Regions from separate parts of the Microbacterium sp. B35-04 genome, predicted to be linked through region 2. Evidence: predicted binding sites of a transcription regulator. Region 2 holds the regulator's gene; the other holds the start of a gene.
The links. The regulator HrcA, encoded in region 2, represses chaperone genes, less so after heat shock. The targets are predictions, from matches to a motif close to TTNGCACTCGNNNNNNNCGAGTGCNAA.

Region 1 (7,324 bases), on a different contig from region 2:
CGGTCGCGCTCGCGCAGGCGGCGCGCAAGCCGGTCGACGATCTGCGTGAGGAAGAGGTCGAGCTCTTCGGCCGAGCGAGGGTGGTTGCCCAGGGCGCGTTGAGAGCCGATCGACCCCCGGCGGCGCGTCGTGTCGACCGGGCGCGGGTCCCGCAGGCGGGCCAGCGCATGCAGGTGCGCGCCGGCCGCCCTCCCGAGCAGCCTCTCGGCGGTCGCCGCTTCGAGCTCGGCCAACTCGCCGACGGTATGGATGCCGAGCCGGTGCAGCTTCTCGGCGGTCACCGCGCCGACTCCCCACAGCCGTTCGACGGGCAGCGGAAGCAGGAACGCCTGCTCCCGCTCCGGCTCGACCACCAACAACCCGTCGGGCTTGCTCACCGCGCTGGCGACCTTGGCGAGGAACTTGGTGCGGGCCACCCCGACCGAGATCGCGAGTCCGACCTCGGCGCGCACCCGCGCACGCAGTCCCACCGCGATCTGCTCGGGCGAGCCCGCGATGCGCCGGAGCCCGCCGACCTCGAGAAACGCCCCGTCGATGGAGAGACCTTCGACGAGCGGGGTCGTGTCCCGGAAGATCGCGAACACGTCGCGACTGGCCGCAGAGTAGGCGTCCATTCGCGGCGGGACGATCACGGCATCCGGGCAGAGCTCGCGTGCCTGCCGGCCGCCCATCGCGGTGCGCACGCCGCGGGCCTTCGCCTCGTAGCTCGCCGCCAGCACCACGCCGCCGCCCACGATGACCGGCCGGCCGCGCAGCGCGGGCGCGTCACGCTGCTCGACCGAGGCGTAGAAGGCGTCCAGATCGGCGTGCAGCACGGTCGCCTCGCCCCGCATCCCGCCCTCCCCGCCGATCGTCCCTCGTGCGGATCATCGCACCAACCGGCGACACCACAACTCGTGGGGCAGGTCAAGCCCCAAGACGGTCGCGGGCGCAGCGGATATCCCTGTTCCAGAGACAAACCGCCACTGCTTGAGGTGAGCAGCCATGATCACATTCGAATCCGCTCTCCGCTCCATCGGAGCCACCCTGAGGAAGCTCTTCGACCGCCGGCGCCCGCGGCGAACCACCTGGAAGGCGACGCTGGCCGACGTCCGCCGCGCTGAAGATCATCACTTCCCGTTGACCTGAATACCCCTGCGGGGCGCCGCCCGGACGCCGCGCGGTGCGTCAGTCGTCGGTCGGGTCGGTGATCACGCCGGGGCGGATGCCTCACCCGCCGTCAGTGGACCGGGCAGCGTGACGGCGTTCCGCTCGCCCGCACGCGCGCTCCCGACTTCGGCATCGTGGGAAGCCGGCGGCGGTTCACGGTGAGGCCGGAGTCCAAAACGGTCAGCCCCGGGTCGCTCAGCACGGCGATCGCCGTCGCGAGGCTGGAGATCGCGATCTTCTCGCCCGGGCAGCGGTGGCCGGTCGCCACGTCGCCGCCGCCGTGCGGGATGAAGGCTGTCAGCGCCTCATAGTCTTCGACGCCGCGGAAGCGCTCGGGGTCGAAAGTGGCCGCGTTCTCCCACGAACGGGCGTCTGTGTCGGTGCCGAGGATGTCGAGCATCACGCGCCCGCCGGCGGCGAGGTGCTGCCCGTCGAGTTCGACGTCCTGGGTCGCCCATCCGGGGAGCATCGGCACGAAGGGTGCGGTGCGCCGGATCTCCTGGGCGAACGTGATCGCGAGCGGACCTCCCACCAGGGCCTTCCGCTCCGACGTCTCGGCGGAGATGCGCTCCCGCCATTCGGGCCGGTCGTGCAGCTCCTTCGCGGCGAAGGCGACGAAGCGTGCGACGGCGATCGTCGGGCGGATCGTGTTCTGAAGCTCGACTCCGGCGACCTGCGCGGGCAGCAGTTCGCCGGCGGGATCGCGGTGCCAGGCCCAGGAATGAAGGGCCGTGCCCTCCCGGGCGGCGAGGTCACCGGCGCGCACCGCGTCGATGAGGCGCCGCGCATGCCGGTCCGACCAGATTCGATTGCCGACCGCCGCGAGGTAGGCGGGCGAGTAGGGCGCACCGAAGCCGTCGACGATCTGCGCCAGGCGCGCCGACCAGCGGGTCTTCGCCGCGGGCGTGCCCGGCAGTCCGGCCCACGTCATGATCGCCCGACCCAGCGCGCCGACGGCCGCGTCGTAGGCCGTGCGGTGGCCGCCGTCCAGCCATGCGTCGAGCTCGTGGCGCCACTCCCGCTCGAGCAGCGGCTGCAGGCGTTCGACCTCGGCATCCTCGTAGGCGACGTCCACGAACGTCGCCTTCCGGTGGCGGTGCTCGTCGCCGTCGAGACTGTGCACCGCACCGTGTCCGAACAGCGTCTCCTGCACGATCGCGGGCATCGCACCGTGGCGGGCGATCCGCGTCTCGTCGTAGAACAGCTCCACCGCCACCGTGCCTCGCACGAGGAGTGCGTCCCGGCCCAGCAATCGCAGGGGGGCGGATCTCGCGCCGTCGCGGACGCGCCGCCAGACGCGCTCGCCGAAGTCGTAGCCGTGGACGAGGACGGAGAGCGACTCGTCGGCGAGCGGACGCCTCATCGCGGCGGCCGCATCAGCGGCGCTCGGGCTTCATCGGCGGACGATGCGGGATCGGTATCGGCCGGGTGGTGCCCGAGCTGCGGCGACCGTGGCGGATCAGGTCGCGCAGCACCGCGTCGGCGGTGCCGTAGCGGGTGGGCAGACCGACCGGGTGCAGCCAGAGCACGTCGACGCCTTCCAGTGGGGCCTGGCTGACGCAGGCGACGAGGCTTCTGGCGTCGGTCGTGGGGAGATGCGCGTCGCGGATGATCCACGTCGACTGATCCACGCGCTGCAGGTCGTACCGTCGTCCTGTCGGACGAACCTGGGGTTCGAGCATCACCATCGTTCGCTCACCTCTCTAGTCCGGTGGCCGACCACGGCGATGCGGATATCGCTGTTCTCATTTCGGTGCCTCCACGCTGATGCAGCGAGTCGATTCTTACCGAGGACGAGCCAGGCGCTATCGGGGTTGACAAACGACGCCCAAGGCCTACGGAACCGGACCGGAGTCTCCCGCGGGCGACGATCGCCCCGCTGTCCGCACCGCGGTGGGCTACTCCCGGCGGTCGCTGTCGATCCGCTGCGCCGCGATGGGAAGGGCCACCGCCAGTGAGATGCACAGCACTCCGGCGACGAACACCAGGGCGGGCAGGAAGGGGGCCGCGAAGGCCGAGCCCACCAGGTACATGCCGCCCAGGAGCAGGATGAGGTAAAGAACGAAGAGCATCGCGCACCCTCTCTCGTGCCGCCTCCGTCGCGTCCGCGCGGGGCTGTTAACTGCCTATCGCACCATCGCCGGACGCGCCAGGGGCAGCGATCGATCCGCCGGCGCAGCGCGCGCGTCACATTGCACCGCAGATTCGCGCGGGTCGAGGCATCCTGCCGCTCACGACTCGGTAACGGGATGCAGATCGCACCGGCCACGGCGTTAGCCTGGTGGCGATGAACGCCTACGTCTCGGCGTTCGAGCTGTTCTCCATCGGCGTAGGACCCTCGAGCTCCCACACGGTCGGACCCATGCGGGCCGCCCACGACTTCGTCGTCCGCCTGCGCGAGACCGGCGTGCTGCCCCACGTCGGACGGGCGACCTGCACCCTGTACGGCTCGCTCGGCGCCACCGGCATCGGCCACGGCACGCCGGATGCGGTCGTCGCCGGACTGCGAGGGCTCGAGCCCGAGACGGTGGACCCGGATGCCGTGCGCTCGGCGTGGAGCGCCTGGCCCGACGGGCAGTCGCTCGAGCTCGCCGGCGTCCAGGCCGTGCGCTTCGAACGCGGCGACGTCGTCTTCGCACCGCGCACGCGGCTCCCCGGCCACCCGAACGCCATGACGCTCGAAGCGTGGGCCTCGCCCGCCGATGGGCCGGATCGCGCGGTGACGGCGGCAGGCGTGCGCGTGACCGGATCGTCGTCGGTGACGGCTGTCGCCCCTGCTACGGATGCCGGACTCCTCGCCCGCGAGACCTACTACTCCGTCGGCGGCGGATTCATCCGCCGTGAGGGCGACCCGTCGACGGGAGCGGGCGCGGGCGCGTTTCCCCTCGATTTCTCGAGCGCCGAGGAGCTGCTGGCGCTGTGCGATGAGCGCGGCATCACCATCGCCGAGGCGGCACGCCTCAACGAGGAGGCCCGACGACCCGACGAGCAGATCGCCGCGGGCCTGGACACCATCTGGGATGCGATGGCGGCGTGCGTCGAGGCGGGCCTCGTCTCGGGTGGCGTGCTTCCCGGGATGCTCGGCGTCAAGCGCCGTGCGGCCTCGATCCGCGCGCAGCTCGAGGCTGCGGAGGCCGACGGCCGTCGTGAGCTGCCGGGGGAGTGGCTGGGTGCTTTCGCGCTCGCCGTCAACGAGGAGAACGCCGCGGGCGGCCGGGTCGTCACCGCACCCACCAACGGCGCTGCCGGCATCGTGCCCGCGGTGGCCATGTACTGGTGGCGTTTCCTCGCCGACTCCGGGCTCGGTGCGGGCAACGCGGTCACCCCGTACGGCGAGCTCGTGGGCAGTGCGCTGCTCGGGTACCCCGGCCGCGGCTCGGATGCTGCCGAGCCGGCCCAGTGGAACGACGAGCAGAGGGCTGAGGCGAACCGTCGCCGCGGCATCCGTCGCTTCCTCCTCACGGCGACCGCGCTGGGTTCGCTGTTCAAGGCCAACGCGTCGATCTCGGGAGCCGAGGGCGGATGCCAGGCCGAGGTCGGCTCGGCCTGCGCGATGGCGGCCGGGGGACTGACCGCGGTCATGGGCGGAACGAACCGGCAGATCGAGAACGCGGCCGAGATCGCGATGGAGCACCACCTCGGGCTGACATGCGACCCGGTCGGCGGCCTCGTGCAGATCCCGTGCATCGAACGAAACGCGATCGCGGCATCGACAGCGGTGACGGCCGCCCGGCTGGCGCTGCGCGGCGACGGGTCGCACTACGTCTCGCTGGACGCAGTGGTCGAGACCATGCGGCAGACCGGCATCGACATGTCGCACAAGTACAAGGAGACGAGCGAGGGCGGTCTCGCGGTCAACGTCATCGAGTGCTGACAACCGTTTGGGCGTTTCGTCTCGCTTCGCTCGCTCGACGACCGGTCGTTGAGCGAGCGGGGAACGTGGTCGTTGAGCGAGCTTGCGAGTCGGAACGCAGAGACGAAACGGGGCCGTGTTCGTTCTGAGCGAACGGTCCGACTCTTAGCACTCTCCTATGCCGAGTGCTAATCTGTATGTAGTTGAGCCGGGTGGGCTCAACTCCAAGACAGAGAGGAGATTCCCATGGCCACCTACGACCCGTTCCGCGACCTCGACCGCCTGGCGTCGAGTCTCTTCGAGCAGCGGCGCGGCCCACGGCGGATGCCGATGGACCTGTACCGCGACGGCGACCACTACGTGCTGACCGCCGACCTGCCCGGCATCGACCCGGGCTCGGTCGACATCGACGTCGACGGCCAGCTGCTGACGATCCGCGCCGAGCGCACGCTGCACAGCGGCGATGACGTCAAGTGGATCACCCGCGAGCGCGAGGCTGCCAGCTTCCTGCGCCAGCTCAACCTCGGCCAGGGCATCGACACCGAGCGCATCTCGGCCAACTACAACAACGGCGTGCTGAGTGTGACGATCCCGGTGAGCGAGAAGGCCAAGCCGCGCAAGATCGAGGTGATGTCCGAGGGCGGTGCGCCGACGATCCAGGCGCACGAGTCCGACGACGCTCCGCAGCCGATCGAGCAGTAGTCGCGCGCGGTTCCGAAGAGAGCAGCTCCGCCGAGAACAGCTCCGCAGAGAGCAGTTCCGCAGAGAACGACGGATGCCTCGTCCCGGCCGGGACGAGGCATCCGTCGTTCTGCGAGGTCAGGACTGCGTGGCGCCCGTGAAGTGGCGGCGGCAGCGCGCCTGATACGACTCGATCCCACCGATCTGCTCGGTCGTCGGCGTGAGCGGGTCGCCGGCACCGCTGGACGAGAGCCGCTGATGGAACGCGGCATCCTCTCCGCACACCGCGCACACGGCCGTGAGCTTGAGCACGTCCTCGGCGATCGCCATGAGCGCCGGCAGCGGCTCGAAGGGTCGACCGTCGAACGTGACGCAGAGGCCCGAGACCACGACGTCCACCCCCTCGGCGACCAGAGCACCCACGGCGGCGACGAGGCCCGGCCCGAAGAACTGCGCCTCGTCGATCGCGACGAGGTCGAGTTCGCGGCCCTGAACCGAAGCGACCAGCGTCTCGACGTCGGGCACCGACCGCGACGGCACGCTGAGTCCGGAGTGGGAGCTCACCTGTCCCTCGCCGCGGCGATGGTCCAGCGCATGACTGAAGACGTCGACCGACAGGCCGGCGATGCGCGCGCGACGGACGCGACGCAGCAGCTCTTCGGACTTGCCCGCGAACATGGGACCGGCGACGACCTGCAGCCTCGCCTGGGTGCGCGTGTGCATGGCGCCCAGACTACGTCCGCCTAGGATCGAACGACCCTGGAAGGAGCCGCGATGACCGAGCGCGAGCTGACGGCCCCCGTGGCGCTGACCCGGCCGAACGGTCGCGTCAACCCGGACGCGATCGGCTGGGCGCGCCAGCCCCTCGTCGACACGTCGGGCATCGGGCGCGGCCGCGGGCGCAACAAGCGGTGGGAGTACTGGAACGTCACCACGCCGACGCACATCCTCGCGCTCACGGTGTCGTCGATCGACTACGCAGCCGTGCACGAGGTGTGGGTGTTCGACCGGGCGACCGAGCGCACGTGGGGCAAGGGGGCGACCGTCATCCCGGCGCGGAACTTCGAGCTGCCCGCCGGCGTCGAGAGCGGTCCCGCCCGCGCACGCGCGAAGGACCTCGAGATCGAGGTCCTTGCCGAGGAGGGCGGCACACGGCTGCGCGCCCGGATTCCGGATGCCTCGTTCGACGTCTTCGCCTCGCTGCCTGCCGACCACGAGCGCCTGGCCGTCGTGGTGCCGTGGAGCGCAACGCGCTTCCAGTACACCGTCAAGGACGTCGCGCGTCCTGCCTCGGGATCAGTGACCGTGGACGGCATCACGCACGACGTGCCGGCAGGGGATTCGTGGGCGGTGCTGGACCACGGTCGGGGGCGCTGGCCCTACGACATCCGCTGGAACTGGGGCGCGGGCTCCGGGACCTCGGGCGGGCGCACCATCGGCATCCAGGTGGGCGGCCGCTGGACAGAGGGCACGGGCTCCACCGAGAACGCCGTGCTGGTCGACGGGCGGCTGCACAAGATCCACGACGAGCTGGAGTGGGACTACGACATCGCCGAGTGGCGCAGACCGTGGCGCCTCACCGGCGGCGGGCTCGCAGCATCCTTCACGCCCTTCTACGACAAGGTGACCCGCACGAATCTC
Region 2 (7,324 bases):
CGCTTCGGAAGGTGGTCACGGGGTCCGCTGCTGCGGGGCGCGGCGGCACGTCGCTCCGCGCGGTTCGCGAACTCGGCGGCCTCGTCCCGCTCGCGGCGAGCGGCGAGGCGGTGCTCGTCGTACACGCTGTAGGCGTCGACGATCCGCCCCACGAGCGTGTGGCGGACCACGTCGTCGCTGGTCAGGTAGGCGAAGTGGATGTCGTCGATGTTGTCCAGCACCCGGGTCACCAGGCGGAGACCCGACGCACCCTGGGGCAGGTCGACCTGCGTGATGTCGCCGGTGACGACCATGCGGGTGCCGAAGCCCAGCCGAGTGAGGAACATCTTCATCTGCTCGGGCGTGGTGTTCTGCGCCTCGTCGAGCACGACGAAGGAGTCGTTCAGCGTGCGACCGCGCATGTACGCCAGCGGTGCGACCTCGATGGTGCCGGTGGCCATGAGCTTGGGCACGAGCTCGGGGTCCATCATCTCGTTGAGCGCGTCGTAGAGCGGCCGCAGATACGGGTCGATCTTGTCGGTGAGCGTGCCGGGCAGGAACCCCAGCCGCTCCCCCGCCTCGACGGCGGGCCGGGTCAGGATGATGCGACTGACCTCCTTGCGCTGGAGTGCCTGCACGGCCTTCGCCATCGCCAGGTAGGTCTTGCCGGTGCCGGCGGGACCTATGCCGAACACGATGGTGCTCTCCTCGATCGCGTCGACGTACGCCTTCTGCCCGAGGGTCTTGGGGCGGATGACGCGACCGCGTGACGACAGGATCGCCTCGCCCAGCACCTCCGACGGCCTCGGCCCGCCTTCCGTGCGGAGGATGCGGTTCGACGAGGCGACGTCCTCCTCGCCGAGCGCGTGCCCGGCCTTCGTCATTGCGAGCAGCTCGTCGACGAGCGTCCGTGCCGCTGCGACGGCGCCGCGCTCACCGGTGAGCGTGATCTCGTTGCCGCGCACGTGCACATCGACACCGGGGTGCTCCCGTTCGACGACCCGCAGCAGACGATCCTGGGGACCGAGCAGCTGTACCATCGCGACGCCGTCCGCGTAGATGCGCTCGATCGTGCTGCCGTCGTCGCTCACGGATTCATGACCGTCTTGATCAGGCACCGACACTCTTCTCTTCGAGGCCTCCCGCGAGCACATGGGCGTGCACGTGGAAGACGGTCTGGCCCGCGTTCGGGCCGGTGTTGAACACGAGGCGGAAGTCTCCGTCGGACTGCTCCGCCGCGAGGGTGTTCGCCAGGCCGACCAGTTCGGCCATCAGCTCGGGATCACCGGCCGCGAGCTCGACGACGTTCCGGTACTCCTCGGTCTTGGGGATCACCAGCAGGTGCAGTGGCGCCTGCGGGGCGATGTCGCGGATCGCGAAGGCGTTCTCGGTCTCCGCGATGATCTCGGACGGGATCTCTCCGTTGCGGATGCGCGTGAAGATCGACGGCTCGCTCATGCCGCAAGTCTACCGACGGGGCCCTTCGACTGGCTCAGGGACCGGGGTGACGGGCTCAGGTACCGGGGTCGAGCCGTCGAACCGCTCACCAGCGGCCGAGGGCGGTGCTGACGACCGCGAGGGCCGCAGGGCCGGCGGTCGATGTGCGCAGCACGGTGTCGCCGAGACGCACGAGCCGCGCGCCGGCGGCGGCGAGAGCGTCGAGCTCTTCGGGCGCGATGCCGCCTTCTGGTCCGACGACCAGCACGACATCGCGGTCGTCTCCGTGCTCGACCGCGAGGGCGCTGAGCCGCTCGGTCGCCGTGGGTTCGAGGATGAGGAGACGGGATGCCGCCGCCCGCTGCACGAGCCCGGCCGTCGACGTCAGCTCCGCCACGCCCGGCACCCAGGGGCGGTGGGCCTGCTTCGCCGCCTCGCGCACGATGGTCGTCCACCGCGTCCGGCCCTTCACCGCCTTCGCGGCGTCCCACCGCGAGACGCTGCGTGACGCCTGCCACGGCACGATCTCATCGACGCCGAGCTCCGTCGCCGCCTGGACCGCCAGTTCGTCGCGATCGCCCTTGGCGAGTGCCTGCACGAGCACGACGCGCGGGCTCGGCTGCGGGGCATCCGTCCGCGCGGTGATCCTCACCACGACCTCGCGAGGTGCGACCGACTCCACCACGCCGGTGAGCCAGGCGCCCCGGCCGTCGCCGACGGTCACCTCCTCGCCGGCGCGGACCCGCCGCACGCTCGAGGCGTGGTGCGCCTCCGAGCCCTGGAGGATCACCGCATCGCCCGGCGCGGCGGTGGCCGGCTCGTCGAGGAGGAAGTGCAGGGCCACCGGTCAGGCGTTCCGGAACCGGTCGCGCAGCTTGGCGAACAGACCCTGGTGAAACTCCGAGAGCCGCGGGGCCGGTGCCTTGGTCCGCTTGGCGAACTCCTCGATGAGGGCACGCTCCTTGTGGTCGAGCCGCGTCGGCGTCACGACGTGCACGCCGACGCGGAGGTCGCCGCGCTGGGATCCGCGCAGCGGCGTGATGCCGCGGCCCTTGATCGTCAGGATGTCGCCCGCCTGCACGCCCGGGCGCACCTCGAGGTCGACCGGGCCGTCGAGCGACTCGATCGTCGTCGTCGTTCCGAGGATCGCGTCGGGCATCGACACCTCGAGCGTCGCCAGCAGGTCGTCGCCGTCGCGGCTGAACACCTCGTGCGGCGAGACGGTGACCTCGATGTAGAGGTCGCCGTTGGGGCCGCCGGCGGGGCCGACCTCACCCGAGCCGGGAAGCTGCAGCCGCAGTCCGGTCTCGACGCCGGCGGGGATGTCGAGCGACACGGTGCGGCGTGCGCGCACGCGGCCCTGGCCCTGGCAGGTCGCGCAGGGGTAGGGAATCGTGGTGCCGTAGCCCTGGCAGACGTTGCACGGCTGCGTCGTGACGACGTTGCCGAGGAGGCTCCGCACCTGACGCTGCACGTTGCCGGTGCCGTGGCAGATGTCGCAGGTCACGGGGCTGGTCCCGGGCTGGCAGCACGAGCCCTGACAGGTCTCGCAGAGCACCGCGGTGTCGACGTCGATGTCCCGGTGCGTGCCGAACACCACGTCGCCGAGCTCGAGCGTCACGCGCACCAGGGCGTCCTGCCCGCGCTCCCGCCGCGACCGGGGACGGCCGCCGCGGCCGCCGCCGGCCGAACCGAAGAAGGTCTCGAAGATGTCGTTGAAGCCGCCGAAGCCGCCGGCGCCGCCGAACGGCGAGTCGTTGCCGCCCATGTCGTACCGTGCCCGCTGATCCGGATCACTCAGCACGTCGTAGGCGTGCGTCACGAGCTTGAATCGCTCGGAAGCGTCTTCTCCGGGGTTCACGTCCGGGTGCAGCTGCCGGGCGAGCTTGCGGTACGCCTTCTTGATCTCGTCGGTGGTGGCGTCGCGTGAGACGCCGAGGACCTCGTAGTGGTCAGCCACTTTCGCCTTCCTGCCGCGGCGAGGCCGCGGAATCGATGATGCGCGTCCGCGTCAGCGGGAGTTGTCGTCCTGCTCGAGCATGCGCGTGAGGTAGCGCGCGACGGCACGGACCGTCGCGAGGTTGGTGGGGTAGTCCATGCGCGTCGGCCCGAGCACGCCGACGCGGGCGAGCGATCCGGTCGCGTCGTAGTCACTGGCGACGACGGATGCCTCGCCCAGGCCGAACGCCTCGTTCTCACGGCCGATGCTCGCGGCGAGGCCCTGCTCGTCGGCCACCATCTCTCCCATCAGTCGCAGGAGGGTCACCTGCTCCTCGATCGCCTCGAGGAGGGGGTAGATGCTGCCGCGGAAGTCGGATTCGCTGCGTGCGAGGTTGGCGCTGCCTGCCATCACCAGCTTGTCCTGGCGGAACTCCTCGAGCTCTTCGGCGACCGCGCGGATGATCTCGTCCGTCGCCTGCTCGTGCGCGGGCGCCTGGGCATCGGGCACCTCGAGCCGCTCCGCGATGCGCTGGAGCCCCTCGCGGACCGGCCGGCCGACCAGCAGCGTGCCGAGGCGGGCGCGGATGTGCGCGAGGTCGGTGTCGTCGAAGTCCTCGCCGACGAACGTCAGGCGCTGCGACACGCGGCCGGTGTCGGTGACGACGATCACCAGCATCCGTCCGCCGCCGAGCTGCACCAGCTCCACGTGGGTGACGTTGGCGCGTGCGAACGACGGGTACTGGACGATCGCGACCTGGCCGGTGAGTTGGGTCAGTGCCCGCACCGTGCGCACGAGCACGTCGTCGAGGTCGCCCGAGCCGTCCAGGAACGAGGCGATGGCCGAGCGCTGGGCCGAGGAGAGCGGGCGGATCTCGGCGAGGTGGTCCACGAAGACGCGGTAGCCCTTGTCGGTCGGGACGCGTCCCGAAGACGTGTGCGGCGCGACGATGAGCTCTTCGTCTTCGAGCAGCGCCATGTCGTTGCGGATGGTCGCGGCGGACACGCCGAACGCGTGCCGCTCGACGATCGTCTTGCTGCCGACCGGCTCACGCGTGTCGACGTAGTCCTGGACGATCGCCCGCAGCACCTGCAGACCTCGCTCGCTGACCATCCCGCCTCCTCACGCTGCTGTCGGCACCAGGGCGCCTGGCACTCGCATGACTCGAGTGCCAATTCTATCCGATGCCCCTGCCAGGATCGCCGAACGACGCCGTGTGCGGTGGGGGCGCGCCGCAGCGGATGGTGCCGTGCGGCAACGTGGTGTCGTCACTCGGTGAGCGCGCGGACGACGGCGTCGGCCAGCAGGCGTCCCCGCCGGGTCAGCACGACGTGTCCCCGCAGGGCAGTCGGGCCGTCGATGAGACCGTCCGCGATGAGCGCGGCGACCGCGTGCCGGCCTTCGCCCTGCAGTTCGGAGACGGGCAGCCCCTCACGGACCCGCGTGCGCAGCAGCACACTCTCGAGCGTGCGGGCCTCGGCATCCGGGCTCTCCCGTCCGGCGGCGGGCGACTCGCCCGCCGCGAGCCGCTGTGCGTACGCCGCGGGGTGCTTGACGTTCCAGAACCGCACTCCCCCGATGTGGCTGTGGGCTCCTGGACCGAAGCCCCACCAGTCCGAACCGAGCCAGTACGCGAGGTTGTGCCGCGAGCGGTGCCCGGTGTCTCGGGCCCAGTTCGACACCTCGTACCAGTCGAATCCGCCGCCTGCGAGCAGGTCGTCGGCGAGCTCGTACATGTCGGCCTGCAGGTCGTCGTCCGGGGCTGCGACTTCTCCGCGGCGGATCTGGCGGGCGAGCTTCGTACCGTCCTCGATGATGAGCGCGTAGGCCGAGATGTGGTCGGGCTCCAGGGCGATCGCGGCCTCGAGCGAGGCCCGCCAGTCGTCGATGGACTCGCCGGGGGCGCCGTAGATCAGGTCGACGCTCACGTCGAGGCCGGCATCGCGTGCCGCCGACACCGCGGTGCGGACGTTCTCGGGGTCGTGGGTGCGATCGAGTGCCGCGAGGACGTGCGGGACGGCCGACTGCATGCCGATCGAGAGCCGGGTGACACCGGATGCCGCGAGCTCGGCCGCGACGGCCGGTGAGACGGTGTCGGGATTGGCCTCGACCGTCACCTCTGCCCCCTCTACGACTCCGAAACTGTCGCGCACGCCGCCGAGCATGCGCGCGAGATCGCCCGGTGGCAGCAGCGTCGGCGTGCCGCCGCCGAAGAACACCGTCGTGGCCGGGCGATTGCCGCCCGCCCGCTCGAGCACCGCCGCCGCGAGGTCCACCTCGCGCAGGAGAGTGTCGGCGTACTGATCCTGGCGGGCGCCGCGCAGCTCCGACGAGGTGTAGGTGTTGAAGTCGCAGTAGCCGCAGCGCACGCGGCAGAACGGCACGTGCAGGTACACGCCGAAATCGGTCGAGGGATCGACGCGGGCGCCCGCCGGCAGCGAGCCGTCCGCGGGAACGGGCTCGCCGAGCGGAAGAGCCGCGCCCATCAGCGAGTCACGCGGGCGTCGTGTACAGCGGCGAGATGGCGCGCAGGTAGCGCGTGAACAGCTCCCGCCGACGGCGCTTGGTCAGCCCGGGCAGCACGCGGTAGAGCACCGCACGGGGTGCGTCGAAGGCGCGCACGGTGAACCACACCTCGTCGTTGTCGTACCAGTCGAGCATGAAGGACTCCTCGCCGCTGACGACCGAATCGCTCACCGTGCCGAGGGCGAAGCCGATGCGGCGCGGCTCCTCCACGGCGAAGATGACGCGCAGCTCGGCGTCGGCGCGCAGGCCCTTCACCCGGCCGTCGACCTTGATGGTCGTGCCGGCACTGACGTACGGCGTGCCGTCTGCGTCGAAACGCTGCTCAGCCTCGGTGCGGCTGGGAGCGACCGGGTTGCCCTCGGCGTCGAAGCTCACGCCGGAGTACATCGGGCCGGACGCGGGGCGCACGTCGGTGACGTCCAGCCCGGCGCCGCGTTGCGCCGTCCACGACAGCAGCGCCTCGCCGGCAGCGTGGAAACGGGCTTCGCCGCTGCCGATGCGCCACGACTGCTCGGCCGGGATGCTGCGCTCCGGCGGATAGTGCATGAGATCGGGCGCCTGCGTCGCCCCGACAGCGGCGTAGTCGACCGTGTCGTCCCGGAAGTTCCCTCGACGCATGACGACCAGCCTACTTGCCGTCCTTTTTCTCGGTGTCGCCCGACAGCGCGGCGATGAACGCCTCCTGGGGGACCTCCACGCGACCGACCATCTTCATGCGCTTCTTGCCCTCCTTCTGCTTCTCGAGAAGCTTGCGCTTGCGGCTGATGTCGCCGCCGTAACACTTGGCGAGGACGTCTTTGCGCATTGCCCGGATCGACTCGCGGGCGATGATGCGCGCCCCGATCGCGGCCTGGATCGGAACCTCGAACTGCTGTCGTGGGATGAGCTTCTTGAGCCGCTCGGTCATCAGCACGCCGTAGGCGTATGCCTTGTCGCGATGGACGATGGCGCTGAACGCATCCACCGGCTCGCCCTGCAGCAGGATGTCGACCTTCACGAGGTCGGCCTCCTGATCGCCGCTGGGCTCGTAGTCCAGCGAGGCGTACCCCGCGGTCTTCGACTTCAGATGGTCGAAGAAGTCGAAGACGATCTCGCCGAGGGGCATGCTGTAGCGGATCTCGACGCGGTCCTCGCCGAGGTACTCCATGCCGAGCAGCGTGCCTCGCCGGGACTGGCAGAGCTCCATGATCGTGCCGACATAGTCCTTGGGCGCGAGGATCGCGGCCTTGACCATCGGCTCCGTCACGCTGGCGATCTTGGTGCCGGAGGGGAACTCGCTGGGGTTCGTGACGGTGAAGCTCTTCCTGTCGTCGGTCACCACCTCGTAGGTCACCGACGGCGCGGTCGAGATGAGGTCGAGACCGAACTCGCGCTCGAGGCGCTCGGTCACGATCTCGAGATGAAGCAGGCCCAGGAAGCCGCAGCGGAACCCGAAGCCGAGAG

Region 1: the regulator HrcA is predicted to act here: its motif matches at 5,168-5,194, upstream of B1729_RS09245 (Hsp20/alpha crystallin family protein).

What each region holds. Positions count from the first base shown of each region.
Region 1 covers NZ_MWLP01000034.1:34,305-41,628, reverse strand. The annotation lists gene dinB (DNA polymerase IV) at 1-833, opposite strand, end outside; gene B1729_RS09260 (cytochrome P450) at 1,220-2,512, opposite strand; gene B1729_RS09255 (hypothetical protein) at 2,526-2,831, opposite strand; gene B1729_RS20595 (hypothetical protein) at 3,048-3,221, opposite strand; gene B1729_RS09250 (L-serine ammonia-lyase, iron-sulfur-dependent, subunit alpha) at 3,437-5,023, shown strand; gene B1729_RS09245 (Hsp20/alpha crystallin family protein) at 5,249-5,704, shown strand; gene B1729_RS09240 (thymidine kinase) at 5,822-6,406, opposite strand; gene B1729_RS09235 (DUF2804 domain-containing protein) at 6,458-7,324, shown strand, end outside.
Region 2 covers NZ_MWLP01000006.1:14,782-22,105, forward strand. The annotation lists gene B1729_RS01575 (PhoH family protein) at 1-1,019, opposite strand, end outside; gene B1729_RS01580 (HIT domain-containing protein) at 1,090-1,437, opposite strand; gene B1729_RS01585 (16S rRNA (uracil(1498)-N(3))-methyltransferase) at 1,523-2,260, opposite strand; gene dnaJ (molecular chaperone DnaJ) at 2,264-3,376, opposite strand; gene hrcA (heat-inducible transcriptional repressor HrcA) at 3,428-4,468, opposite strand; gene hemW (radical SAM family heme chaperone HemW) at 4,624-5,841, opposite strand; gene B1729_RS01605 (DUF1990 family protein) at 5,849-6,499, opposite strand; gene lepA (translation elongation factor 4) at 6,510-7,324, opposite strand, start outside.